2 regions of the Paeniglutamicibacter sp. ZC-3 genome follow, and region 1 is predicted to be linked to the other one. Evidence: predicted binding sites of a transcription regulator. Region 1 holds the regulator's gene; the other holds the start of a gene.
What was found. Region 1 encodes Rex, which represses fermentation and respiration genes when NADH is low (regulators of the CRP and FNR family bind a similar motif). Its sites were predicted from a motif close to CTTGTGAANNNNTTCACAAG; they were not measured.
Positions count from the first base shown of each region.

Region 2: the regulator Rex is predicted to act here: its motif matches at 2,246-2,265, upstream of OIU93_RS10095 (queuosine precursor transporter).

Region 1 covers NZ_JAOYTG010000011.1:73,654-88,022, forward strand. Annotated here, with positions in the region: gene OIU93_RS12600 (sugar phosphate isomerase/epimerase) at 1-562, shown strand, start outside; gene proC (pyrroline-5-carboxylate reductase) at 609-1,478, shown strand; gene OIU93_RS12610 (TrkA family potassium uptake protein) at 1,562-2,200, opposite strand; gene OIU93_RS12615 (TrkH family potassium uptake protein) at 2,226-3,665, opposite strand; gene OIU93_RS12620 (acetoin utilization protein AcuC) at 3,931-5,079, shown strand; gene OIU93_RS12625 (helix-turn-helix transcriptional regulator) at 5,125-5,577, shown strand; gene gdhA (NADP-specific glutamate dehydrogenase) at 5,781-7,124, shown strand; gene OIU93_RS12635 (3-deoxy-7-phosphoheptulonate synthase) at 7,530-8,636, shown strand; gene OIU93_RS12640 (helix-turn-helix domain-containing protein) at 8,828-9,040, shown strand; gene OIU93_RS12645 (30S ribosomal protein bS22) at 9,185-9,283, shown strand; gene OIU93_RS12650 (HAD family phosphatase) at 9,395-10,210, opposite strand; gene OIU93_RS12655 (glutaredoxin family protein) at 10,260-10,514, shown strand; gene OIU93_RS12660 (redox-sensing transcriptional repressor Rex) at 10,621-11,364, shown strand; gene OIU93_RS12665 (hypothetical protein) at 11,461-12,207, opposite strand; gene OIU93_RS12670 (histidine phosphatase family protein) at 12,478-13,140, shown strand; gene OIU93_RS12675 (TlpA disulfide reductase family protein) at 13,145-13,771, shown strand; gene OIU93_RS12680 (cytochrome c biogenesis CcdA family protein) at 13,780-14,369, shown strand, end outside.
Region 2 covers NZ_JAOYTG010000007.1:173,409-187,777, reverse strand. Annotated here, with positions in the region: gene tgt (tRNA guanosine(34) transglycosylase Tgt) at 1-472, shown strand, start outside; gene OIU93_RS10100 (DUF4126 domain-containing protein) at 488-1,078, opposite strand; gene OIU93_RS10095 (queuosine precursor transporter) at 1,290-2,015, opposite strand; gene OIU93_RS10090 (TetR/AcrR family transcriptional regulator) at 2,308-2,955, shown strand; gene OIU93_RS10085 (hypothetical protein) at 3,139-3,795, shown strand; gene thiD (bifunctional hydroxymethylpyrimidine kinase/phosphomethylpyrimidine kinase) at 3,875-4,699, shown strand; gene OIU93_RS10075 (S8 family serine peptidase) at 5,076-8,363, shown strand; gene OIU93_RS10070 (serine hydrolase) at 8,505-9,419, shown strand; gene OIU93_RS10065 (glycoside hydrolase family 3 N-terminal domain-containing protein) at 9,465-10,730, opposite strand; gene OIU93_RS10060 (hypothetical protein) at 10,986-11,435, shown strand; gene OIU93_RS10055 (Y-family DNA polymerase) at 11,432-12,706, opposite strand; gene OIU93_RS10050 (LexA family protein) at 12,846-13,268, opposite strand; gene OIU93_RS10045 (hypothetical protein) at 13,456-13,752, opposite strand; gene OIU93_RS10040 (SH3 domain-containing protein) at 14,226-14,369, opposite strand, start outside.

The sequences.
Region 1 (14,369 bases):
CGCCGCGATGGCGGTGGACGTGGGGTGCGACGTGGTGGTTGCACACCCGCCGTTCCGCTGGCAGGGCACCTATGCCACCGAGTTCGCCACCGGCATCCGCCGCATCATGGAGGAATACGGGGTGAAGATCGCGGTGGAGAACATGTACCCGTGGCGTGCGCGGGGACGCGAGGCAAAGATGTACCTGCCGCACTGGAACCCCGTCCCCGAACCCTACGAGTTCGTGACCTGGGACTTCTCGCATTCGGCGATCGCCGACATGGACTCGGCGGTGGCCTTCCGCGACCTGGGGACGCGGCTGAGCCATGTGCACCTGTGCGACGGGATGAACAACGGCAAGGACGAGCACCTGGTGCCGGGCCGCGGCACCCAGCCGGTGATCGAGGCCATCGAGTACCTGCGGGACTCTGCCTGGGACGGCGTGGTGGCGGTGGAGGTCTCCACGCGCAAGGCCCGCGGCGCGGGGGAGCGCGAGGCATGGCTGGGCGAGACCCTTGAGTTCGCCCGGCGGTACCTGGCCCCGGTGAACGAGGATGCGGAAGCCGGAAGCCACTCGATCTAGCCGCACCCGTGCACGTCCCGGCCCGCGAAGGGAGCGGCGTGGAAGAATGGTGCACATGACTTCAGTGCTTTCGACTTCGTCCCTTGCCGAGAACAGACTTGCCTTCCTGGGAACCGGTTCCATGAACGGGGCGGTGCTGCGCGGCATCATCGCCGCCGGCTACGACCCGGCGGCGATCGTCGCTACCCTGCGCAGCGACGCGAAGGCGCACGACCTGCGCGCCGAGACCGGTGTCACGGTGCTCATCGGCGAGCACGACCCCGAATCCAACCTCAAGGCGGCCAAGGACGCGGACATCGTCTTCCTGGGCGTCAAGCCCGTGGGCATCACGGCCCTGTGCGACGAGATCAAGGACGTGCTCAAGCCCTCCGCCGTGGTGGTCTCGGTGGCGGCGGCCATCACCATCGACATGATTGCGGCACACCTGAACCCGGGCCAGCCGGTGGTGCGCTCCATGCCCAACACCCCGCTGAAGGTCGGCGCCGGCGCTGTGGGTCTCAGCGCCGGTGAAACGGTCTCCCCGGCGGCGCTGGCAGCCGTCGTGGACCTGTTCGCCGGTTCCGGCGTGGTGCACGTCGTCCCCGAATCCCAGCAGGATGCCGTCTCGGCGGTCAGCGGCTCCGGACCCGCCTACGTGTTCTACCTGGTCGAGGCCATGGCCGCTGCCGGGGTTGAGCTGGGCCTGGATCCGGCGCTGGCCACCGATCTGGCCCGTGCCACCGTGGCCGGGGCGGGCAAGATGCTTGCCGACCCGCAGGTTGATCCCTCGGCGCTGCGCCAGGGCGTGACCAGCCCCAACGGCACCACCGAACAGGCCATTGCCACCTTCGATGCCGAAGGCCTTCCGCAGGTCATCGCCCGCGGGGCCGCGGCCGCAGCGGCCCGTGCCGCGCAGATCACCCGGGAACTGGCCTAGCAAACGCAAGGGGCGGGGTCCCTCGGGCCGCGGCGTCACGCTGCGGGTGTGGGACCCCCCTTGCGTGCGTACCCGGGCGGGCCCTAGGGCCTGGCGGCGAAGCGTTCGAGCAGATCCACATGCCCGGAGACGATCAGTACGTCGCGCCGGGTGACCTTGGTGTCGGGCTGGGCATAGGTAAAGTCCTCGCCGGGGGACTTCACGCCCACCACCGTGATCCCGTACTTGGAACGGACCTGGGACTCGGCCAGGGTGAAGCCCTGGGTCTCCTTGGGCGGGTACATCTTCACGATGGCGAACCCGTCGTCGAATTCGATGAAGTCAAGCATGCGCCCGCCGACCAGGTGCGCGGCGCGCACCCCGGCATCTGCCTCCGGGTAGATCACGTGGTTGGCGCCGATGCGCGTGAGGATCTTGCCGTGCGAGGGCGTGATCGCCTTGACCCACAGGTGCTCGATGCCCAGGTCCACCAGGTTCACGGTGATCAGCACCGAGGATTCGATGGAGGTTCCGACCCCGACCACCGCCGAGGTGAAGTCCTGGGCGCCGAGCTGGCGCAGCGCATCGATGTTGGTGGCGTCGGCCTCCACCACGTGGGTGAGGACCGAGGCCCACTTCTGCACCAGTTCCTGGTTGCGCTCGATGGCCAGCACCTCGCGGCCCTGCTTCACCAGTTGCTCGGCCACGGAGGCGCCGAAGCGGCCCAGGCCGATGACCAGCACCGCGGCGTTGTGGTCAATGTTCTTGTCAGCCAATGATCGGCCTCTCTTCGGGGAAGTGGTAGAGCTGGTTGCGTTGGCGCAAGGTCAATGCCGCGGCAAGGGTAATCGTACCGATTCGGCCGGCAAACATCAGTGCGGAGAGCACGTACTTGCCCGCCGGCGGCAATTCGCCCGACAGGTTGGTGCTCAACCCCACGGTGGCGAAGGCGGAGATCGACTCGAACAGCGCACGGGAGAGCGAGGTGCCGCTGATCACCAGCAGTGCGGCCGTGGCCAGCATCACCAGGGTGGCTCCCAGGACGATGACCGAGATGGCCACCCGCATGGTGCCCTCGGGGATGCGGCGGCCGAAGGCGCGCACATCGGTGTCGCCGCGGGCCTCGGCGAAGATCGCCAGGAACATCACCGCGATGGTGGTGACCTTGATGCCTCCGGCCGTGGAGGCCGAGCCGCCGCCGGCGAACATCAGCGCGTTGGAGAGCAGCATTGTCACCTGGTTCATCTCGCCCTGCTCCACCAGGTTGAAGCCGCCCGAGCGGGTCATCACCGAGGCGAAGACCGAGTGGATGACCTTGTCCGAGTTGTTCATGGTGCCGATGGTTTCGGGGTTGGACCACTCCGCCACCGCCCACAGCAGCGCGCCCGCCACCAGCAGGATGGCGGTGACCAGCAACGTGAGCTTGGCGTGCAGCGTCCACTTCTTGGTGTTGAAGCGCTGCGCCAGCAACACCATCAGCACCGGGAACCCCAGCGAGCCCAGGAACACCCCGAGCATCAGCGGCACCAGGATCCACAGGTCGGTCTCGTAGGGGACCAGCCCGTCGGAGTGCGGGGTGAACCCGGCGTTGTTGAAGGAGGAGATCGAGTAGAAGATGCCGTGCCAGATGGCCTCGTTGACCGGTTCGCCCAGGATCAGGAAGCGCGGGATGAGCATCAGCGCCAGGGCCACCTCGATCGCCACCGAGGTGGTGATCACGATGCGCAGCAGCGAACCCACCTCGCCCAGGGTGGAGGCGGCCGAGGTGTTCATGGAGCTTTGCGCCAGGAGCTTGCCGCGCACGCCCAGGCGCTTGGACACCGCCAGCGAGAGCAGCGATGCCAGCGTCAGGATGCCCAGTCCGCCGACGAACACCGCGACGATCATCACCAGTTGCCCGAAGAAGGACCAGTGGGTGGCGGTGGAGACAACCGTCAGGCCCGTGACGCACACCGCGGAGACGGCGGTGAACAGCGCGTCGTAAAAGGCCGTGGGTTCGCCGCTGGCCGATGACACCGGAAGCGCCAGCACGGACGTGAACAAGGAGATCACCAGGGCGAAGGTGACCAGCGCCAGACGCGCGGGGGAGCGGACGGTGAAGTCGGAGACGATCCGGCGCCACAGTCCCAGGCGTGTGCGCCATCGGGCCGGGGCGCCGCTATCGGTGCCCGGCCGTCGCACAGACTCTGCAGAGGGGGACGATCCCATGTGTTTTGCTCGGCTCCAAGACGTGGAAAAGTTCGGTGCGGAAGCCCTGCCCCGCAAGCTCCCACAATAAACCATGCCACCTCGGGATTCGCCGGTGGCCCGCCGACGCGCGGCCGTGCGGGCATGCGTTGCCGGTTTCCGCGGGCGTTGGCCCGGGCCGCCGGTGGTGTCTTGGCACACAGTGTAGGTGCCGATCGCGTAGCCTGAAGGGGTGTTTGCCGTAAATGAGCCCCTGCCCACGACCCAGGTGATCTGGAGCGAGCAGATGATGGAGTACCGCTTCAGCGAGACCCATCCGATGCATCCGATCCGGCTGGAGCTTACCGCCCGCCTCTGCAAGGACCTGGCCCTTTTTGAGCGTGCCAATCTCACCCTGGCAGCCCCGCCGGTGGCCACCGACGCGGAGCTGGCCGCAGTCCACGAGCCCCGGTACATCGCCGCCGTCCGGGAAGTCAGTGCCAACCCCGATATCCCCGATGAGGCGCGCGGCCTGGGCACCGAGGACAACCCCGCCTATGCAGGGATGCACGAGGCCAGCGCACGGCTGGCCGGAGGATCCCTGCTGGCCGCCGATGCCATTCTGGGCGAGCGCGCCCTGCACGTGGTCAACTTCGGCGGGGGCATGCACCATGCCTCCGCATCCAAGGCCAGCGGCTTCTGCATCTACAACGACGCGGCCCTGGCGATCCGGCGATTGCTGGACGGGGGAGTGAAGAAGGTCCTGTACATCGACGTGGACGCGCACCACGGCGACGGGACCGAGTCGATCTTCTGGGACGACCCGCGGGTGATGACCATCTCCATCCACGAAACGGGCATGTCGCTGTTCCCCGGCACCGGATTCGCCAACGAGATCGGCGGGCCCAACGCGTTGGGCACCGCGGTGAACATCGCGGTGCCCCCGCGCACGGGGGACGCCGCCTGGCTGCGGGCCTTCCACGCTGTGGTCCCGCAGTTGGCGGAGGCCTTCGAACCGGAGGTGATCGTCTCCCAGCACGGTTGCGACGGGCACCGGGACGACGACCTGTCCAACCTGCGGCTGACCGTCGATGCACTGCGCCAGAATGCGCTGGACATCGCCGAGCTGGCGCGCAGGCTCTGCGGCGGCCGGTGGATCGCCACCGGCGGGGGCGGCTACAACACCGCCTCGGTGGTGCCGCGCACGTGGAGCCATCTGGTGGCAGTGGCCTCGGGCAAGCCGGTCCCGCTGGCGACTCCCGTTCCCCGCAGCTGGCGCGACTACGTGCTCGAGCGCTACGGCATCCGCACCCCCGAGTCCATGGGCGACAACGCAGAATTGTGGTGGCGCAGCTGGGAGGTCGGCTACGACCCGGCGGACCCGGTGGACCGCACGGTCATGGCCACCCGCAAGGAAATATTCCCCCTATTCGGACTCGATCCCTGGTTCGACTAGCCGGGCAAAGATGCCAATGCGCGTATATGCGGATAGGGTTATGCGGTGGCTCATGATGATATCTTTTCCGCCCTGGCCGACCCCACCCGACGCAGGTTGCTCGACTCCCTGCGTGAGGAGCCGTGTTCGGTCGGTTCCCTGGTCGAGGCGCTGGGCGTTTCCCAGCCGACCGTTTCCAAGCACCTCAAGGTCCTGCGCGAGGCCGGCATGGTCTCCATGCGCGCCGACGGACAGCGCCGTTACTATGCCCTGGAATCCGCAACGTTCCTGAACCTGCAGACCTGGGTGCACGGCTTCGTTCCCCCGGCCCCGGCATTCGACCTGGTCGCGGAACCGTACGCCGATCCGCAGTTGGCATCGCACGAGGGGACCAGCCAGGCCACGGTGGCCGCCGCGCAACTGGGCCGCACCGTGGGTCGCGGACTGGAACAGGTGACCGGCCGCGCCCATGACTTCCTGGATCGCCTGCCCAAGCCGAAATTCGGCAGGAAACGGTAGCCGTACCCAGCCGTTCCACCCGCAGAAAGTGCGGCGCAAAAGCATACACGGCAGCACAAAAAGATTACGCGTCCGTGCCCGATTGATGACGCCCGGTTGGGTCGGCGGTGCCCGGCCGTGACATTCTCGACGTCTGGGGCAGTGTCGCCAGACATGGCGGCAGCGTGCCCTCGTGCCTGCCCCAAGTGATGAGGAGATAAGACTTGGACCAGCATCTAGCGACCATTCGCGACGAAGTGTTCCGTCGCAACCCCGGTGAAGCAGAATTCCACCAGGCGGTGACCGAGGTTTTCGAAAGCCTCGAAGCGGTCTCGCGCAAGCATCCTGAATATGCCGAAGCTGCGATCCTGCAGCGTATGTGTGAGCCCGAACGCCAAATCATCTTCCGCGTCCCGTGGATGGATGACGAAGGCCGGGTACAGATCAACCGCGGTTTCCGCGTTGAATTCAACTCCGCCCTGGGCCCGTTCAAGGGCGGGCTGCGCTTCCACCCCTCGGTGTACCTGGGCATCGTCAAGTTCCTGGGCTTCGAGCAGATCTTCAAGAACTCGCTCACCGGCATGCCCATCGGTGGCGGCAAGGGCGGTTCGGACTTTGATCCGCGCGGCAAGTCCGATGCCGAGGTCATGCGCTTCTGCCAGTCGTTCATGACGGAGCTCTACCGCCACATCGGCGAATACACCGATGTGCCGGCCGGCGACATCGGCGTGGGCGGCCGTGAAATCGGCTACCTCTTTGGCCAGTACAAGCGCATCACCAACCGCTACGAGTCCGGTGTGCTCACCGGCAAGGGCATCAGCTGGGGCGGATCCCTGGTGCGCCCCGAGGCCACCGGCTACGGCGCAGTGATTTTCACCGACGAAATGCTCAAGACCCGTGGCGCCAGCTTCGACGGCCAGCGCGTCTCGGTGTCCGGCTCGGGCAACGTGGCCATCAACGCCATCGAGAAGGCCCAGGCTCTCGGTGCCCGCGTGGTGACCGCCTCGGATTCCTCCGGCTACATCGTTGACGAGCGCGGCATCGACGTTGAACTGCTGCGCCAGATCAAGGAAGTCGAACGCGGACGCATCAACGAGTACGCCGAGCGTGCCAATTCCAAGAAGGTGCACTTCGTCGAAGGCGGCAACGTCTGGGACGTGGAGGCCACCGTGGCGCTGCCGTGCGCCACGCAGAACGAGCTGGATGCCAAGGACGCAAAGAAGTTGATTTCCTCCGGTGTCGTCGCAGTGGCCGAAGGCGCCAACATGCCGTGCACCGCCGCAGCGACCTCGCTGTTCCAGGATGCAGGGGTGCTCTTTGCCCCGGGCAAGGCCGCGAACGCCGGTGGCGTTGCCACCTCGGCGCTGGAAATGCAGCAGAACGCCAGCCGTGACTCGTGGACCTTCGCCCACACCGAGGAGCGCCTGACCGAGATCATGGTCGGCATCCACGACCGTTGCGCCTCCACCGCCGACGAATACGGTGTGCCGGGCAACTACGTGGCCGGTGCCAACATCGCCGGCTTCGTGAAGGTTGCCGACGCCATGCTGGCCCAGGGCCTCATCTAGGCAGACAGGCCTCCAGCCGAATTACGCCTCAAGAGGGCGGGCAGGGACAGACGGGAACAATTATGGACCCGCCTGGCCCGGCCCGCCCTTTGCCGTGCTTCATGACGTACTGTGTCGCCCGGGAATGGAAACACATTTGTGATTCGCGTGGCGCGGCTGTAGATTCTCAACCATGACTAATCGTTGGTATGCGTATTTTGTGTCGGCTCTGGAGGGGCCTAAGACGCGATAATTTCGCTTACCCACCTTCAGAGCCGACAAGGGCCGCAAGCTATGCTTGCCGGCCCTTCGCTATTTCCAAGATAGCGGCCCTGGAGGAATACGCAGCGTGATCGCCGGGGCCGCATTGAAACCATGAGGCCCCCCACTGCACGGCGCGGGGCCGAAACCGAAAGGCCCCAAACCATGAGCACCGCCATCGCCGCCGAGACACAGGCCCGCGTCAACACCAATGAACGGGTGCTGGCAATCACCGAGCTGCCCACCCCCGCGGAACTGACTGCCGAATTGCCAGTGGGCGATGCCCAGGGCTACCGGATCATGCGGGCCCGCCAGGAAGTCCGTGCCGTGCTCTCCGGGCTTGACGAGCGTCTGCTGGTCATCGTGGGCCCTTGCTCTATCCACGACCCTGCAGCCGGGCTGGAATACGCCACCAGGCTCGCCGCGGCCGCGAAGCAGCACGAGGGCGAACTGCTCGTGGTCATGCGCAGCTACTTCGAGAAGCCACGCACCACCGTGGGCTGGAAGGGCCTGGTCAACGATCCGCACCTGGACGGCAGCCATGACATGTCCGCCGGGCTGCGAGCCGCACGCGAATTCATGTTGGCGGCCAGCAACCTGGGCCTGCCACTGGCCACCGAATTCCTCGAGCCGCTCAGCGCCCAGTACCTCTCGGACCTGGTCACCTGGGGCGCCATCGGGGCGCGCACCACCGAAAGCCAGACGCACCGGCAGCTGGTATCCGGGCTATCCATGCCCGTTGGATTCAAAAACGGGACCGACGGCTCGGTGCAGGTGGCGATCGATGCCTGCCAAGCGGCTTCCGCACCACAGTCCTTCCTGGGCATTAGCGAGGATGGTCGTACGGCAGTAGTCAGGACCGCAGGAAACGACGACGCCCACCTGATCCTGCGTGGCGGCACCGACGGACCGAACTTCGCGGCCGAGCCTGTTGGCGCGGCATCGGCCTCCATGGGCAACGCCGGCATGAACCCGCGGGTGATCGTCGATGCCTCACATGCGAACTCGGGCAAGTCCCACGTGCGCCAGCGGGAGGTCATCGCCGAGCTGGCCGCCCGCATAGCGGACGGGGACCAAATGATTGCCGGAATCATGGCTGAAAGTTTCTTGGTGGCCGGTGCGCAGAAACATGACCCTGATGCCGTCGCGCAAGGATCCGACGTCCTGGCGGGGTTGACCTACGGGCAGTCCGTCACCGACGCGTGCATGGACTGGGACACGAGTGCCGAAATGCTAGCGACCCTGGCCGAAGCGGTACGGACCGCGCGCTAAGCCCCCCAGCCCCGTGTCGGCGGCGAGATATGGCAGCCCACGACGCCGGCTTTCGTTCACATTGGCCCCACGAGCCACTAAAGTGAATCACAAGGGCATAGGGTATCTTGAGGTGTTGGTGCGGACCGGGTACGTTCCTCGGTCAGCGCCACGGCACGATTGCTATGTGAAATTGTCAGGAGAAACAGGGAATGGTCGAATCGCAAAACTTTGCCAGCGCGCGTTTCATGACGGTCGCCGAGGTCGCCGATGTGATGCGTGTGTCAAAGATGACGGTTTACCGACTCGTCCATTCCGGCGAATTGCCGGCCGTGAGGTTCGGCCGCTCCTACCGTGTACCCGAAAACGCCGTACAGGAGTACTTGCGGGCTGCCGGGTTCGGGCGCGACTTCAACACCGGCTAACGCCGCCGATTTTCACGAGTGGTCAGAATCTGCTCTAGAAGCAGGTAATCTGTTAAGGAACGTTTAACGTCCAGTTGGCTATTCTGGTGCTTTGGTGCCGAAGAAATAGTAGTCGGCAATCGAATCAGTTTGTGAGGAACCATTATGGGCTCTGTTATTAAGAAGCGCCGCAAGCGTATGGCCAAGAAGAAGCACCGTAAATTGCTTCGTAAGACCCGCCACCAGCGTCGTAATAAGAAGTAAATACCAGTTCCGGGGTTGCCCGGAATTGAGTATGTAAAAAGGTGCGTTTCCCGCAATGGGGAACGCACCTTTTTGCATGTTTGCGGCGGGCGTGCCGGACGTTGCCCGGAGTCAGGGACGGCGGCGCAATGCACCGAAGCTGCGCCACAGGCCCCAGAGGACTCCCGAGACGCCGGCTGCCTTCAGGCCGAAGGCAGCCGCCCTGCGCCCGGTTCGGAAGTCGTAGACCGGCCAGTTGCGGTCCTTGGCGTGGCGTCGCAATCTGCGGTCGGGATTAATTGCCACGGGATGACCCACGGCCTCAAGCATCGGAATGTCGTTGTGGGAATCGCTGTACCCCCAGCATTCGGCAAGATCCAGCCCTTGGTCCCGGGCCAAGATCCGGACAGCTCCGGCCTTCGCCGATCCGTGGAGGATTTCGCCGACCAGTTGGCCGGTGTAGAGGCCTTCGATGTGCTCCACGGTCGTCCCGAGCGCTCCACTGAGCCCGAGCCGCCTTGACATAACCGCGGCAACCTCCAGCGGCGTGGCGGTGACTAGCCACACCCGACGCCCGGCGTGAAGGTGCTGTTCGGCGATCGCGCGGGTGCCTGGCCAGATTTTCGACTCAATGAATTCGTCATAAATTTCATCCCCGAGCGCAACCATGTCGGCCACGGAGAAGCCTGCGGACAGCAATAGCGCACGGTCACGGATGGCGTGGATGTCACCGAGGTTCTCTCCCCGGGCGACGAACCGCAACTGTCGAACGGCAAACCACGCCACCTCACGCAGCGTAAATGCCCGCCTTTGATACATTTTTCGGGCCACTGCAAAGAGCGAAGCACCGCGCATCATGGTGTTGTCTACATCGAAGAAGGCGGCAGATGTGCCCGATGGCGCCGACTCGTGCCCAGCAAATGTCACGGGGGAAAGGTTGGAGGGCATCCAACCAGTCTATTGCAATCTTTTTTCGCCGGAGCTGTAGCGTTGGGTCATGAGCAGTGTGCAGACCCCGCGGGAAATTACTTTGTTGGTTCGTTCCGGATGCCACCTTTGCAAGGCCGCGGCCGAAACACTCGACGAGGTCACCAGCAGGTTGGATTACACCTGGCAAAGCGTTGACATCGATCAGGACCCGGAACTCTTGGCGCGACATTCGGAAGAAGTCCCGGTGCTGTTGGTAGACGGACGGGTACGGGATTTTTGGGTGATTGATGCCCAGCGCCTTGAGGCATTGTTGAGCAGCTAGGGGCAACGAAGCCGCCGCCTGTCCGCGACACCAAGGGTGATGCGGTGGCATCGGAAGAACTGGTTGGAAAGACATGAAGGTATCCAAGGAATTGAGTCAAAGCAGAATGCCCACCGAACACCAACCAGCAAGCAACGAAGCGAAGCTCCCTGCTGCCGAAATTCCGATTGAGCACGACCTGGATCCCGGCGCATCGGTGGAGCAAACACCCGCGGGTTCACTGGGCAGGATTCTCCCTGAAGCGACCCTGGCGCGATTGACCCAGTACCTGCGTGCGCTCGGTGCCATGCAGGCGCGCGGTGAAGCGCGAACCTCGTCTGGCGTGCTGGCCACCGAGGCAGGGGTCAATCCTGCGATCCTTCGCAAGGACCTGTCTTTGCTTGGGTCCTATGGAACCCGTGGGGTGGGATACGCGGTGACCGACCTGGTCGAACAGATCTCCAAGGCCATGGGGCTTTTGAGGCAGTGGCGCGTGGCGATCATCGGTGCCGGTAACCTGGGTCGCGCACTTTCCGGATACGGCGGATTCCGAAGCCGGGGATTTGAAGTTGTCGCGCTGCTGGATTCATCGCCAGATGTGGTTGGCACGACGGTGGGGGACCTGCAGGTCCAAGACATTTCCGACTTGGACGAAATCGTTGCGGCCACGAATGCCAATATTGCCGTCCTATCCGTGCCTGGGGCAGCGGCGCAAGATTTGTGCGACATGCTGGTTCAATGTGGTGTTCGAAGCATATTGAGCTTCGCACCCGTGGTGTTGCAAGTCCCGGCAGGGGTCGTGCTGCGGAAGGTTGATTTGGCCACCGAACTGCAAATCCTTGCCTACCACGCACAAAACCTCGACTCCTAGAAATCGCCCACGGGAACCGGTCTTAAACTCAAATGGTCCGTGGGATTCCACCGGCAACGGCTGAATCCCACGGACCACTTCTTAGCGTTTTGATGATTAGCGGTATCCGGCTTTACGTGCTGCCCGACGAGCGGCAATGTACTGGCTGGAGGGACGCAACCAGGCAAACACGACGCCAACCACTCCCAGGACGACGGAAAGGGCCGTCAGGACCCCGCTGGCAATGCTGAACAACGACAGGACAGCCAGAATCGTCGCGAAGATGCGTGCAACGCCGCTTCCCTTGCGGATCATGAACGCGATCAGAACGTAAATCAACAAGCCGATCACGGCGAACACGATTGCGGTGGTCTGGATCATGGGAATTGCGTCGGAGACGCTCATGCCAGCAGCCGAAAGCTGTTCCTCCAATTCGGGGACTGCCCGAAGCTGCTCCATGATCGCGGTGGTGCTCAAACCGAACACCGAGCTCAGCAGGAATGCGACGCCGGCCGCGATGATTGCCCAGAAGGAGGTGTCCAGTTCCTTGGGTCGATGGGTCGGCATCTGGGGCGGAGCAAAGTTGCCTTGCGGCGGAACGGGGAAGCCGCCGTATGGCTGCTGGCCGTAGGGCGTCTGCGGCGGCTGCTGACCGTATGGGTTGTTTGCTGGGGCGGGCTGGCCGTACGGGTTGGGGTGCTGGCCGTACGGATTAGTTGGCGGAGTCCCGTTCTGTGGAGGTTGGCCGTAGGGAGGTTGTCCGGCGGCATTCGGATCCTGCGGTGCGCGCTGTCCGTACTGCGGGGGTGCCGGTTCCTGCGATGGCTTCTCTGGGTTCACGGGATCATTCTCAGGGGTTGACATGACCTGCTCCTTTAGTTTGACGAACTACGGCTTACCCTCACGATATCGGTTGAAGATTGCTTTTCACCCCTCCGAAAGGATGGTTTTCCGATTGGATCGGGACACTCGCCGAAGTCCTTCCTCGGGACAGGGATCGCACGCCGCCGACGAGGACGCGATGTCGTTTCCGGTTCAGCAATTGCGCTTTCGGTGCTCGCCATGAGCCTCGTGCGTGGGCAAAATCAAGTGTCCGGTTTAGGTAACGGTACAAAGATTTGAGACACTTAAACTATGTCGACTGCCACCGTTCACCTGCTTCGTCACGGCGAAGTGTATAACCCGGACAGGGTCCTCTACGGTCGACTACCGGAATTTCACCTTTCCGATCTAGGCAACCAAATGGCCGAGCGCGCCGCGGAATACTTCACGGAGCAACGGAACGCGGGTGCCAATATCACCTACTTGGTGTCGTCTCCGCTCGTTCGGGCTCAGGAAACGGCAATGCCGACGTCGCAGGCTTTGGGCCTGGAAATCATGACAGATGATCGCATTATCGAAGCGGAGAACCGCTTCCAAGGACTTTCCCAGATCAAGAATCGACTGAGGGAACCAAAATATTGGTCCTATGTCGTCAATCCATTTCGTCCATCCTGGGGGGAACCCTACCGGGACCAGGTGGAACGAATGATGACCGCCATTGTTGAACACCGTGATCGCGCGGTCGAACTTGGCGGACGGGGGGCGCAAGCCATTTTGGTCAGCCATCAGCTGCCCATCTGGGTGACACGCCGCTCCGCCGAGGGCAGAGCCCTATGGCACGACCCGCGGAAACGCGAGTGCACTCTCACCTCCGTGACTAGCCTGGACTTTGATGGTGAAAGTCTGGTCGCAGTCCGATATGCAGAACCTAGCGTGGACCTTCTGGCGAACGCTGCGAACATCCCTGGAGCTTGAGATCATGATCGATCCCATCTCGTCCCGAGCACAGCGCTTGGGACGACGTACATTCTTGCGCGCAGCACTGCTTGGTGCCGCCGTGCTGCCGCTGGCAGCGTGTGTGGGGGACGAAGATCCCCTAGCCAAGCAGGCAAGGGAAGGCAACAACAAGAATTACATTGCCGGTGACGGTTCTGTGGAGGAATACGGTCCAGCTTCACGCACCGAAACCGTAAAGATCAACGCGGTGGCCTATGACGGAACCACTATCGATTCGGCCACTTGGGCCGGGCAGGCTACTGTCTTGAATTTTTGGTATGCGGCTTGTGCTCCATGCCGGATCGAAGCCCCGCACATGGTCGAACTCAATGAGGAGTTCAAGGGCAAAGCGGAATTCATCGGCATCAACGTGCGGGATGAGAAGGAAGCGGCAGAAGCCTTTGAGCGCACCTTCGGAATCAAATACCCCTCTGTGCAGGACACTCAGGGGACGATCCAACTCGCCATGACCAAATACGTTCCGCTTAAGGCCGTACCGACCACGTTGGTGCTGGACAAGCAGGGGCGCGTTTCTGCCCGCATTCTTGGTGTTGCCGACAAACCCACACTCAAGGCCCTGATAACCACGGCTCTCACCGAGTCGTTGTGATCGACTCCGTGCTGGCCGGCGCCTTGACGCTACCGGCCCAAGGCAACCAATTTGCTGAGATCATCCAGGACGGTTCACTGATTCTCGCGGTTCCCGTTGCCATCCTTGCAGGGCTCGTCTCCTTTCTGTCGCCTTGCGTGTTGCCTTTGGTTCCCGGCTATTTGGGGTACGTCACTGGCCTGTCCGGTGCCGACCTCGCAGATCAAAAGCGCGGCCGTATGGTCACAGGCATCGGCCTGTTTATCCTGGGCTTCACTGCCGTCTTTGTCCTGGCGGGCGTGGTCTTTTCGCAAATCGCTGCGTGGATGCAATTCGAGGGTGCCTGGATCATCCAGGTCTTGGGCGCGGTAGTGATTCTCATGGGTGTCGTTTTCATGGGTGGCTTTTCCTTCATGCAACGCGATGCGAAGATCCATCGGAAACCACCTGCCGGCCTTTGGGGTGCTCCGGTTCTGGGAGTCACTTTCGGCCTGGGATGGGCGCCATGTATCGGCCCTACGTTGGCTGCGGTGCTGGCCATGAGCACAGGAATCGACCCAAACCCCGCCAAGGGTGCCTTGTTGACGTTCTTCTACTGCATGGGTCTGGGGCTCCCGTT
Region 2 (14,369 bases), on a different contig from region 1:
CGGCACCATCGTGGGTTGGTGCGCGGAGGAACTTCCGGAGAACAAGCCGCGCCACCTGCTGGGGATCTCCGAGCCCGACGACCTCTTCACGGCCATCGAGAACGGCGCGGACACCTTTGACTGCGTTTCCCCCACCCGGGTGGCCCGCAACTCGGCGTTCTACACTCCCCACGGCCGGTTCAACCTTTCGGGCCAGCGTTACAAGACCGACTTCACTCCCCTGTCCGAGGAATGTGACTGCTACACCTGCCAGCACTACACGCGCGCCTACATCCACCACCTTTTCAAGGCCAAGGAACTTCTCAGCCACACGCTGATTTCCATCCACAACGAGCGCTTCGTGGTGAAGATGGTCGACGACGCCCGCGCGGCCATCGAGGACGGCACCTTCCACGAGCTCAAGGAACGTGTCCACTCCCGCTACTACGCCGGCGCTCCGGACCCGCAGGGTCTAAAAACCGTCTCCGCCTAGGCCGTCAAAGCGAACCTAGCCCGCGGGGCTGCCCTTTTTTGGCCGCAGCCTGCGAACGCCGACAAGCAACAGCACGGCCAGCCCCACGGCTACCAGCAGGACCAGCACGGGCAAGACGATGGCCAGCAGGCTCAGGCCCAGCGATGCCCCGTCCTCGGCGGTGCTCACCACCGGGGCGGCAACCCCGGCCGTGCCCAGGTTCAACAGCGGCCTCGAGCCCGACTTAAGCAGGTGGAACGCCAGTGCGATCGCCGCGCCTATGAGCAGCGGCACCCACTGGGCCGAGCCAAAGGTGTCGCCGGGGTCGGCTACGGCAACGGTCTCGGATCCGACGCCGGAGGCAAAGACGAGTCCGCCGGAGGCCGGGCGCACCACCGTTTGCAGTGCGTCGTTGACTGAATCAACCACCGGAATCTTGTCGGCCGCCACCTCGATGACCAGCAGCACCGCCAGTATTCCCAGCGCCCAGCCGTTGGAAAGCCAGCCCCATCCCTCGGGCAGCGCGACCCATGAGGTGAAGCGGTTCAGCAACCCCAGAACCAGCAGGGGAATATACGCGTTCAGTCCCGCGGCCGAGCTCAGCCCGGCGGCCGTGAGTAGTTCCATGTGCCCAGAATAGGCGCAGCCGGGGACGCAATCAGCGCAACGTGCCGGTGCCGCCAGTGGCCAACGGCCAACGGCCAACGGCCAACGGCCAAACACCGTCCTCATCCAATACCGGACGTGCCATGCCCCCGGGGGGCATCGAAAAGGCGATGGCTCCTTCGCCAAGTGAAAGCGAAGAGACCACCGCCTCCGTATTCGTGTTGCGGTTTGCCTACGCGGCGCCGCCCGCCACGGGGGCATGCAGCTCGTAGGTGGGTTCACGGCGCTTGAACCAACGGATCACCAGCGTGGTCACCGGGACAAAGAGGAACTCCACCGCAGTCTTGTAGATGAACCCGACCACCACGTAGTTGATGAACGTGGGAATGTCGGTGATTCCGATGACGGTGGCGGCAATCGAGCAGAAGATCAGGGTGTCGGCGAACTCGCCCACCCCGGTGGAGCTCATGAGGCGGCCCACCAGCCCGCGTTCGCCGAAGCGTTCCTTCATCTTCACCAGCACCCAGGAGTTCAGGGTTTGCCCGACCAGGAAGCCGAGCAGCGAGGCCAGGACGATGAGCCAGACCGGGCCCAGCGTGCGTTCGAGGGCTGCCTGCCCGTCGTACCACTCGGCCGCGGGCAGCTGGATCATGATCCAGAAGCACAGGGTGGAGAAGGCCGCCAGCGCAAAGGTGGTGATGATGGCGCGGCGGGCGACCTTGAATCCGTAGACCTCCGAAATGACGTCACCGAGGATGTAGGCCAAGGGGAAGAGGAAGAATCCTCCGTCGGTGACGATGGGGCCGAAGGTGACGCCCTTGGCGGCACCGACGTTGGAAAGGATGACCACGACGGCCATTAGTGCAAGAACTGTCGAAAAGTAGGGGCTTCCCGCGGACGCAAAAATGGCACGCGGGGCCTTCGGACGTTGTGTTGTTGAGGCGGTGTTTTCGCCCATGGTGATTCCCAATCGAAGAAGTGGTTCGCCAAGCCGGTCCCGGCGCAACGACTCCCGCCGCGATCGACGCAGCCAAGGGAATCGGGGTCGTGGGGACCACTCGCTGTATTAGCACTTGAGCTTCAAGTATCCCATGCCTTCGCCGCCTCCGATTTGGCGCTTTCCCGTTCCCGGGACCCCATTTGGGCCATCGCATTGGGCCTTTCACGGCTTGCATACCGGAGATTCCATTTTTGAACGCGTTCAAAAATAGATATGATTGAGACCAATGTCCAGCGTGGAAAGGAGCTCCGTGGGAAAGCCGACCGCCAAGAGCGCCCATACGCGCCAGCTGCTGCTGGACACGGCCATGGGGCTGTTCGCCACCAAGGGGTTCGCAGGGACCACAATGCGCTCGATTGCCCAGGAATCCGGGCTTTCCCTGGGCAATGCCTACTACTATTTCGATTCCAAGGACGCCATCGTCCATGAGTTGTTCCGCCAGCTACTCGAGGAGCACCGGACGGCTACTTGGCCGTTGTTGGTGCCGGGGAACAACCTGGAGACGAATCTGCGCATTGCGTTGGGCAAAGGCCTGGACGTCATGACGCCCTTCCGCGAGTTCGGACCCGCGTTTATTCGGACGGCCTTTTCCGGTTCCAACGCAGAGCTCGGCAATGTCCAGCGAGCCATGGAACTCGGATTGTGGCGCCAGGTGGTGACGGCCAGCAGGCCCCTGCCCCCGTTGGCCATCCGAACGGAACTGCCCCAGTTGCTGTGGCTGGTCCAACGGGGCATTCTCCTTTTCTGGGCCTATGATTCGTCCCCGGGTGCCGCACGCAGCCTGCGACTCATCAAGAACGTTGCCCCGGTGGTCGCGCGCTTGGTTGTGCTCTCGCGAATGCCCGTGGTCCGCAGCATCCTCGACGATGTGCTCTCTCTGGTGCGCACCGCAACCTAGGCCTCTCCCACTTCCGATTCCCCGCCCTGCCGAACGGGCAATCCCGGATTCGACAGGTACAGGCGTAGAGTCGGAGGTGAAGCCTCGCACGGGGCGCGAAACGCAACCGTCGCCACAGATCAGCGCTCATTTTGTGTCCCGAGTCGCCATTCCGTTGCCCGTCTATGGAACAGGAGCCGCCAGATGCCATTCGAGTCCTCAAACCTTCCGCCCTGGGTCCACTCTTTTGCCTTGATTCGTGACCGCACGGTGGTCCGCGACGAAGACGGGCGTCTGCACAGCATCGCCGAAGACGGAAGCGACTACGAAATCATCAGCACCTGGCCCCTTCCCGAGGAACTGCCCACCCTGCTGGGAGATCCAGGGCTGTCAGGGCATCAGGGGCAGACCAGGCTGACGTTCCTGGGTTCCCCGGACGGGGTCGCGAGCCGGGAACTTGCCGCACGGGGCTGGAGCCTGAGCGATCGGCGCGTCCTGCTGGTGGCGCTTGCCAACGACGTGGAGCAGGTGGCCGCGTTGCCGGAAACGGCAAGCCTATTCGAGGCCCCCATGAACGATTACGACGTGGTCGAAATCGCGGATTTCGACGCTCCTGTCGGCCGGGGCCGGATCCGCTTCGCCGATGGGTTCGCGCTCCTGTGCGACCCAAGCATCACCGCCACTTCCAATGTCGAGCAGTTCCGCGCCGCGATCCTTGCGAACCTTGCCGCCACGGCGGCACGCCAGGGGCTGCCGGTGCTTTTCATGGTCACCACAGCCGACACCGCCGCCGGCACGCGTTCTGAACGAGGCGCCGGATGGTCAAATGCGACCCAGCTGACCACCTTCACCAGGTCTTAGTTCCCGTTTTCCGTCCCTGGCGCGGCGCCGATGACCCCGTGCGTGTGGGCGCCCGCGGGAAACCGCCTAAAATGAATGCATGACTTCTGCCTCCACCGGGATCCGTCCCGCCGTTACCCTGACCATCGCCGGCTCCGAAGCAACCGGCGGTGCCGGCGCCCAGGCCGACCTGAAGACCTTCCAGGAGCTGGGCACCTACGGGATCATTGCCCTGACCTGCATTGTGTCCTTCAATCCGAAGGACAACTGGAACCACCGCTTCGTGCCGGTGGAGACGCAGGTGATCGCCGACCAGCTCGAGGCGATCCAGACTTGCTATGCCGGCGACCTGAAGACCGTCAAGCTGGGCATGATGGGGTCCCCCGCCACCATCGACACGGTTGCGGCCGCGCTCAAGGACCAGGCATGGGACAACGTCGTGCTGGACCCGGTGCTGATTTGCAAGGGCCAGGAACCGGGACACGCCCTGGACACCGACGAGGCGCTCAAGTCGACCCTGTTGCCGCTGGCAACGTTCGTCACGCCGAACCACTTCGAAGCCGAGTCCCTCTCCGGGATGAGCATCAACAACGTCGAGGACCTGACCGAGGCCGCCAAGAAGATCCATGCGCTCTCCGGTGCGGCGGTGCTGGCCAAGGGCGGCGTCCGACTCTCCGGCAGCGATGCCGTGGACGTGTTCTACGACGGCGAGACCCTCGAGGTGTTGTCCGCCCCGAAGGTCGGGGAAGTCGCCGTGTCGGGTGCCGGTTGCTCGCTGGCAGCGGCCATCACCGCCGAGCTGGCCAAGGGCGAGTCGCCATTGCAGGCAGCACGCAACGCCAAGGCCTTTGTCACCGAGGGCATTAAGAATCGCGTTTCCTCCGCGGCCCCCTTCGATGCCTTGTGGCAGGGCGGCTCGCGCTAGGAATTTCACACACCGCAGGTTGGTTGAAGTGCTGGTCCCGTGCATACACGGGACCAGCACTTTTGCGTTTCCCCAAAAAACGCCCGCGGAACACCGGCATCCGGCCCGAAAACCGTTTCGACGGCGTCCTTGCCCGATGCCATCTGTACGATTCCGGGCGCAGTGCCGGCGCTCCGGGCGGCCAACCTCCCCAAGAGGTTCACCGACTGACCACAGGCTATCGATCCCCGCCGACACTTCGCCGGGACACATTCGGGAAAATCTCAAACAACCCCTTGATATGTGCCTCGGCTCACATAGGATATGCGTGGGAAGGACACCGATAAGCAGCCATGGGTTTCCTCCCGCGTCACTCCCCTCGGATACAAGGAGAACCATGTCCAACCCGCGTCGTCACAGACTTGCGCGGACGATCCTGGCTTCGGCCTCAGGGCTTGCCCTGGCCGTCACCATGTCCGTCCCTTCCCTTGCGGCACCACCCACGATCGACCCGGCGCCAGGGTCGGATTCGCCATCCCTGGGCGGACTCGCCCCCAAGGCATTGAAGGACCTGAAGGTCTCCGGCCCCCTGTCGGTGGCCAAGGGAGAAGTCTCGGTCTATGTGCAGTTCGAGGGCGAAGGCGCCTTCGAGGCCACCCAGCCGGAGAGCGCCAAGGCCCCGCGGGGCAAGTCGGTCCAAAACCCCTCCAAGGTCAAGGAAATCCGCGACGGCATCAAGGCCAAGGGCAAGTCGGCGGCCAAGGACGCCAAGGCCGATGTCATCTACACGACCACCAATTCGCTTCCGGGCGTGGCACTGCGCGGGGACGCCGAGGCATTGCGCGCCCTGGCCGCGCGTCCCGACGTCAAGAAGATCACCGCGATCGTGCCCAAGACGCAGGAGAACAAGAATGCCGACATCGACACCCGCGCCCTCGAGGCGTGGACAGCGCTAAAGGAAACTGGCGAAGGCATCAGGATCGCGGTGCTGGATACCGGCATCGACTACACGCATGCCGGCTTCGGCGGCCCGGGCACACTCCAGGCCTACTCCGAGGCGCAGTCCTCCGATGTCCTGCCGGCCACGGACTCCGGGCTGTATGACCCGGCCAAGTTCATCGGCGGCTGGGACCTGGTGGGCGATGACTACAACGCCGACCCGAGCGCACCGGACTACCAGCCGGTTCCGCGTCCCGATTCCAACCCGCTGGATTGCGCAGCCGCAGGCCACGGCACCCATGTCGCAGGGACTGCCGCCGGGAACGGCGTGAATGCCGACGGGACCACCTTCACCGGGGACTACACCAAGCTCACCGCCGACGAGGTGGCGGGCATGCGCATCGGCCCGGGCAGCGCACCGGAAGCCGCCTTGGTTGGTATCCGCGTCTTTGGCTGCGGCGGCTCCTCCGCCGTGGTCGGCCAGGCCCTTGACTACGTCCTGGATCCCAACAACGACGGCAACTTCGATGACCGCGCCCAGGTCGTCAACATGTCGCTCGGTTCGGACCATGCGCCCGCGGACGACCCGGAAAACGACATCGTCAACGCACTGACCGACTTGGGCATCCTCTCGGTCGTGGCCTCCGGAAACGCCGGGGACGTCACCGACGTCGGCGGCTCGCCGGGCAACGCCCGCTCCTCGCTCACCGTCGCCAACTCCGTGGCCTCCAGGGTCACCCTGGATGGCATCACCGTCAATGCCCCTGCCGACGTCGCCGGAACCGCGGCCGGGCAATACTCGGCCAACTTCAACTTCACCACCGCCGACCCGGCCACGCTCATCGGCGAGGTCATCATGGCCCCGGCCGCCAACGCCTTCGGCTGCACCGCCTTTGAGCCCGGTTCCCTGACCGGCAAGTGGGTCTGGCTGCAGTGGAGCGAAAACCTCGAGTTCCCCTGTGGCTCGGGTACCCGCTTCAATAACGCCGAGGCCGCTGGTGCCACCGGCGTCATCCTGGACGCCGAGGTCTCGGTCTTCGAGGCAGGCATCGCAGGCAATTCCACGATCCCCGGAGCGCAGCTCACCAAGGCCTACTCCGACCAGCTGCGTCCCGCGGCCCAGGCCGGAACGCTGAACGTCACCCTTGACCCGGCTATGGTCGGAACCGCATCGAGCGAGTCCGGACTCGGGGACACCCTGAACTCGTCCTCCTCACGCGGAGTGCACGGCTCGGAGGGCGTGGTGAAGCCCGACGTCGCGGCCCCCGGCACGCTCATCGGCTCCGTCGGCGTCGGAACCGGCACCGGCCCGGCCGTCAAGTCCGGCACCTCCATGGCGACCCCGCACACCGCGGGCATTGCCGCCCTCGTGGCCGGCAGCGGCGACTACACCGCACTTGAGGTCAAGTCCATCGTGATGAACACCGCGACGGTGGACATCCTCGCCGCCAACGGCCAGGCCTACGGGCCCAACCGCGTGGGCTCCGGCCGCGTCGTGGCGGACGCCGCGATCAGCACCCCGGCCTATGCCTACGCCACTGCGGATCCGGACCTGACCACCGTGGTCTTCGGGGTCATCGAGGTGGACAAGAACAAGTACAAAGCCACCAAGTCCATCACCGTGGTCAACAAGTCCGATGAGACGCAGACGTACGACGTGAAGTACGTGCCGTCCACCGAGATCCCTGGCGCAAGCTACAGCCTGGACCGGAACACGGTCACGCTCGAGGCCGGCGCCAGCACCAAGGTCAACGTTGCCCTGAACGTCGACGCACGCAAGTACGCCAAGACCATCGATCCGACCATGGACAAGGCCCAGCTTGGCCTGCCGCGGGCCTGGGTCGCCGATGTCTCGGGCCGCGTGGAGCTTTCCAGCTCAACGGCCCCGACGCTGCGCGTCCCGGTGCATGCAGCACCGAAGCTGGTCTCCGACATGGCGGCCAAGAAGGTCAAGTTCGCCAAGGGCGCGACTTCCGGCACCATCGACATGGCCGGCGACGACATCCGCGTGGGTTCCGGAGACACCCAGGTGGTTTCGCTGGTCTCTGCCTTCGAGCACGGCGCCTCCTCGGACCGCCTGCCCGACAGCACCGACGATGTTCCCGGGGCCCGGGAGATGGACCTGCAGCACGTCGGAGCGGCGTCCACCGCCCCCACCACGGGAGCAACCGACGGTCTGCTGAACTTCGGCGTCAGCACCTGGGGCAATTGGGCCCACCTGGCCGGCGCCACCGAGGTCAACATCGAGATCGACACCAACGGCGACTCAGTGCCCGACTTCGTCACCTTCAACACCTACGCTGACGAACTGGACGCGGACCTGGTGGCGACCTACAGCCTGCAGTCCTTCCAGCAGGTCGACCTGCAGCTGCTCAACGGCCTGACCGGTGACGTCGATTCCAACACCTTCGACACCAACGTGGCTGGCTTCCCGGTGTCCCTGGCGGCCCTGGGCCTGGAGGGGTCAAGCGCCCCGATTTCCTACCGCGTGAGCACGTACTCCTTCTACAACTCCGATGAATCCGGTGCCTTGGCCCCGGTGGACGAGACCGATTGGATCGCCTTCAATGCGATCGCCCCGGCTTTGTCCTTCGCCGGTGCCGGAACCGTGTTTGCCGACTTGGACAAGAACAAGCTGACCGCCACCGTCGCCCCGGAAGCCACCGATGCCAAGGCCCTGTTCCTGCACCTGCACAACGCCTCGGGCAATCGCGCCCAGCTGGTGGATGTGGAGGTTCGCAAGTAGCACGGACCAACGGTGCCGAATGAACGATCGGCACCCAAGGGCGCGGCCCGGGGCCTGGACAGGGGAACTCCATTCGCTGTCCCGGCCCCGGGCCGCGCCTTTTGCGCTGTACCGGCGGCCTTCGGGACTAGGCTCGGAGCCATGGACGACACGTTGGCCTTCGAGGCACTTCTCCGGCAGCTTCCCACCGGTTCGGTGGCGGCCTATCGCGGCCCCCGGGACGGGGCCCGCATACACGTTTCCGGTCCCGCCGAGCCGTTGCCGGTCTTCAGCGTGACCAAGATGTTCGTTGCCGCCGGCGTCCTGCGTGCCGTCGATGCCGGGCTGCTCACGCTCGCCGATCCCCTGGCCTCGCGATTGCCCGGTGCCCCCACGGGCTGCACGATCGCCCAAGTGCTGACGCACACCGCGGGGCTGGGCAACTACACCGCCAACCCGGATTACCAGCACGCCATCAACGCAGATCCCGGCGAACCCTGGGAGCTGGAGGAAATTTCCGCAGCCAGCACCCCGGAGAAACCCGGCACATTCTCCTATGGCAACACGGGATACTGGTACCTGGGAGCCATGCTGGAGGGAATCACGGGCATGTCGTTGGGCCAGTACCTGCATCGGGAGATCTTCGAGCCCGCGGACATGGCCTCGACCCGCTACCCGGAACCCGAAACCTCGCTGACCCCTTCCGGATATTCGACCCTGTGGGCGGGACCCGCCGGCGCCGCCTTCTCCACACCTGCGGATCTATTGGGGTTCGGGGATCTCTTCGCGGACTCCAACCCGCTCTTCCCGTCTGCACTGTCCAACGCCGCGCGCGCGGCGTTCATGGATTCGGTTCCGGTGCAGGCGCCGGGACCCTGGAAAGAACCGCGCTACGGCGCCGGGGTCATGATCGACGCCGGGCTGGGGCTCTGGGGGCATGGAGGATCCGGGCCCGGCTATAGGAGCGCCGTCTTCACGTCCCCGGCCACCGGTGCCGCGGCCGCACTCATTTGTCCCGGCCAGACGGACTTCAGGCCGGAGTCCGCCCTGATTTCGTTGCTCGGATCCCACGGTTGACGACACCCGTACGTGGGCGCAGGATCGGGGCCGGGAGTGCCGCCCCTAGCGGCGTTCCTTGACCTCGAGCACCCGCAGTGCCGCGGAGTCGATGATGCGGGCAAAAGCCGGGTCCTTGCTCGCCTTGGCATGCAATGCCTTGGCTATGGCCGGCATGTTGCCGGCATTGACGCAGAGCATCATGGTTCCTCCTGCCTCGAAGAAGCGCAGGGCACGGGTACCGGGGGCCCAAGGATCCAGCTGCGCGGCCTCGCACATGTCGTCGGAAACGATGATTCCGTTGAACCCCAGGTCCTCGCGCAGCATCTCGCGCATGACTGTCGAGGAAAACGGAGCGATGTTCTTGGCGTCGATCTTGGCATAGTAGGCATTCGAGACCATTACCCAGTCGTTGCCGGCGGCGATGCCGTCCTTGAATGGCTTGAGGTAGGCGTCGTGCCGGGTGGTCCGGGTGTCGATGACATTCCTTGTGGTGTCGGTGTTCTTGGTGACGCGGCCAAGGCCGGGGAAATGCTTGATCACCGGGTCCACACCAGCCGCCAGCATCCCGGCGGAAAATGCGCGGGAAGCCGCCGAGACGGTATCGGGGTCGTATCCGTATTCACGTTTCCAGTATCCGATGGGCGCATTGGAGGGGGCGAACGCGGCCGAAGCGACTGTGTCCGCGACCGGTGCCAGGTTGACGTTGATTCCCGCCTCGGCAAGTTCTTGGCCCCAGTCAGAGGCCCTCTCGCGTAGCGTTTGGGTGGCCCAGCCGCCTTGGGTCAGTGCGGCCGGCAAGGTTGAAAAGCCACTGCCCTTCAGGACCTGGACGGAGCCGCCTTCCTGGTCGGTTGCCACAAACGGGTCGATATCCGCCGACAGGGTTTTCGAGATGGTGGATTCGACCTTCTCGACCACGGCGGCCGTTGTCGTGTTCCCGGCGCCGCTTCTGCCCTTCAGGAAGAAATTCCCCAGGGCATGCTCCGCAATGACCGTCCGGTCGGCCGAGCTGCTGCCGGTGGCCGGGACGCCGACCATGAGAACCTGCCCGATTTTTTCTTTCAGGCCCATGGCATCGAGGGTCTTTTCGGCGGCGCTTTGCTGCGGGGCGGACGTGGGTCCGTTGCCGGGTGTTGTCTGGCTCTGGTTCGGGTCCGTCGATGGGGTCGGGCTCGAAGAAGGGGCGGTGCTCCCGGGCGCCGACGTACCGGCGCTGCCTGTCGGTGCCGGCACCGGGGCAGGGGTGCAACCAGCCAACACCAGTGCTGAAAGGACCACCAGTGGCAATATCCTGCACCGCAGGGAAATTTTTGCTCGTGAAACGCTCATGGTGCGCAGCCTCTTTTCTCCACCACCTTCAGCGTGCCAGAAAAATGCGCGGACAGTGGCACCCAGACCCACCAATCGTGACGAGACACTCATTGTTCTCGATGCCTTCCCCGTCCAGGGATTGCCACGGGGATTTCAACCGGGACGATTTCATGGAAAGTTCTTGTTGCCGCCTGACTCAGTTTCCTCGGCACCCGGCCAAGCTGTCGGAGGGCAAGCCTATGCTGGGCACAGGACATTTCAAGGAGGAACCAATTGGCACCGAGCGCACTCCTCAGAACGACGACCACCGAGGGCATGCTGCAGTCGGGCATTTCCCGCCGGCATGCCCCGGAAGAACCGTCCGACGCCGAGCTGGTTCCGGATGTCTGGCAGATGCCGTCCCGCGGTATTGAATGGTGCGATTGCGGACAGCACCATGCCGTTGACCGGAAAATCGTGCTCGACTTCGCAGAAGCCGTAGTCGAAGACCGGGAATGGATGACCCACGACGAAGTCATTGATACAGCCATGGACCTGTGGAACTACGTGTCGGTGTGCGAGTTCTTCCTCATGGGTATCCGACGCTCGGCGAGCGCCGTGAACGGCGGACCGGCAGTGAAGTACCGCTTCGAACGCGGACTGGAAATCGTGGCGTTCTTTTCCAAGACCGGGCAGGGCTGCCCGGAGGAAATCTGTTCCTCCGTCCGAGACCGAGACAGCTAGGCCTTCACCACGGGGATTTCCGCCCAATCGGTAGTGAACTTGGGCGAGGAGAACTCCCGCTTCATCGACCAGCCCGGTTCCACTGCCAGTCCCCCGGAACCGAGTCCGATGGATTTGTTCCCGAATCTGGCCTTGACGGCACCCAGTACGTCGCCGACATGCTTTGTCGAAATGTCCTGTTCAAAGATTCCGAAGGCGGCCTGTCCGGGGTCGGGCTGCAGCCCGGAAAGCACGACCCCTCCGCGCACGTATGCGGCGCCGGGCCGCATGATTTCGCGCATGGCTCCGACGGCCAGGCGGGTCAGCAGGATTGGGTCCTGGGTCGGTGAGGGAAGCTTGAGCGTCACCGACGGAAACGAGGCTTCCCCTCCGGCAAAGCGGCTGGTGCCTGCGGTGACGGTGAGTAGCGTGGCCCAAAGCCCATCAGACATCAGCCGGGCCGCACCCCGCTGGGCATAGATCGACATGACCTCGACCATGTCCTCGATGGTGCTCACCGGGCTGGAGAAGGACCGCGAGTACATGATCTGCTGCTTGTCGGCGCGTTCTTCGTTGTGGGGAATGCACGGGGTTCCGTTGAGTTCCAGGACCGTGCGTTGGAGGACCACGGAGAACTTCTTGCGGATCTCGGTGACATCCGCTGCCTTGAGGTCGGCGATGCTGGCGATGCCCATCCCGGCAAGCTTGGTACCGGTGCGGGCTCCGACTCCCCATAGGTCGGTGACGGGGACGCGGGACTGGATGTTCTCGATGAGGTCCGGATCCATGGAGTCCATGGAACACACACCGCCCAGATGCGCATTGTGCTTGGCCACGTGGTTGGCGAACTTCGCCAGGGTCTTGGTCGGGGCCACTCCCACGCAGACAGGAACCCCTACCCCTCGTCCCACGGCCGTCCGGATTCGCGTGGCAAGCTCACCAAGCTGGTCGGGATTGCCTTGGATGCCGAGGAAGGATTCATCGATGGAGTAGACCTCTTGCCAGGTGCCAAACCGCGAGAGGACTTCCATGACGCGGGCGCTCATGTCCCCATACAGTTCGTAGTTGCTCGAGCGCACGATCATGCCATGGCTTTGGATGAACTGTTTGACCTGGAAGAACGGTGCGCCCGTGGTGATGCCCAGGTCCTTGGCCTCCTGCGAGCGCGCGACAACGCAGCCGTCGTTGTTTGAAAGCACCACAACCGGTCGGCCGATGAGTTTGGGGTCGAAGGCCCGCTCGCAGGAAACATAGAAATTGTTGACGTCCACGAGCGCGATCCGGTCGGTCATCGGGCCTCCCCTGCCCAAGGTGCGCTCCGGGGCCAAAGCCGCTCACCCGGCACAGTGCCTTTGGCAGCGGTGTGGCTACGCACGTCGATGCGCTCCAGGTGACGTGGCGAGCGCCCATCTCGGTTCGGTCGCCGACGACTCAAACATGGTGCAGGCATCTGGTGACCACGCCCCAAATGGTGGTTTCCTCGGTCACGGCCTCGGCCCGCTCCTGCGGCTGCTCGTCGCTACATAAGACCGTGGTGCCGCGGCTGGACACGAGGCGGCGGATGACCAGCTCGCCGTCCTGGACGGCGATGACCACCGATCCGTCGCGTGGGGCCACGGCCCGGTCCACGATGACCTCGTCTCCGTGGCTGATTCCGGAAGAGGCCATGGCATTCCCGGAGACCCGCATCAGGAATGTCGACGTCCTATCCCGAATCAACAGGCGGTTCAGGTCGATTCCGCCGCTGTAGTAGTCCCTGGCCGGCGAGGGAAACCCCATGGCCTCGACGGCTCCAACGGGCCCCTGGGATTCCGGCTGCGGGGCCGGCGGCTGCGGCTGGTCCATTCCGAACATAGACCCCGCCCTTCCTAGAACATAGATTCGATACTTCAGCTTATCAGCGGAAATGCTCGCGGAGGGCATCGCTAGCGGATTTCCACGATGCCTCCATCGTGGTCGGACCTGCCTGCTGAGGGGTCTCTCGAGGCGTCGGCGCCACCCGTTCGGCTGGTCCTGCGGACGGCGGCACGAAGGCACCAGATCAGCAACATGCGCCGACCAGTGCCGTCCAGGCCCACGACGGAACGGCTGCGTCAACTTGCCTTCCCAGATTTTCAAATGCGGCGTTCCAGTTCGAGGGGAGCAGCTCGGGTACGGCGGCCATGCCATTGGTGAAGATGAGGATCCAGCCAACGAGCACGGTGACCGCGCCCATCGTCAACGAGGTCGCGTGCAGGCGCAACCTGCCCACACGGAATCGCCGCCCTCGCATCCATGAAACGGAACGGTGGCCGAGTTTGCGGACCAGTAGGGCAATGAACATGATCGGCAGCACCATGCCCACGCCGTAAAGCCCCAACAGCGTTCCGCCGCGGGCCGGGGCCGGCCCGGAAGCAGACGGGAAAGATCTATCCCTCCGCCAAAGGCCGTGAACAGCCCCGGGGCAATAAGCCCACTCGGCTCCGCCGAGCAAGACGCCGCGGTCGATGATTAAGGTTCCGCCCAGCCATCCCATACCCAGTCCGAGAGGGACCAGGGTGGCAAGCAGGCCGCCCGGAACACGGAACCAAGGCTCAGGAGCGTGGCACGCGAGGTCGCGATGTTGGCGAAGAACGCCGGCAGCAACAATGCATTACAGGGGCTGAATACGCCAAGCATTCCACCGATCAACGCATAGGCGAACCCGATTTGCACGGCGTTCAGCGGCCCAGTTCTTCGTCGATGGCCTGCACACCGGTGCCGAGCAGGGATTTCATCGCCCGTGAAGCAGGCCTTGTCCCCTGCCCCGAGGCCAACCAGAGCTCCGACGAACTACTTGTTGGCCCGGGAGGCAGAGATCTCAGCGTGGATGTGGTCCATGTGCCGCGTGGTGTCGTTCCATCCGCGGGAGGATGCCAGGTGCTTGCCCCAGCCACTGGTTGAATACGGTCCCCACTGGCCGTCCTCGGCCAGCCA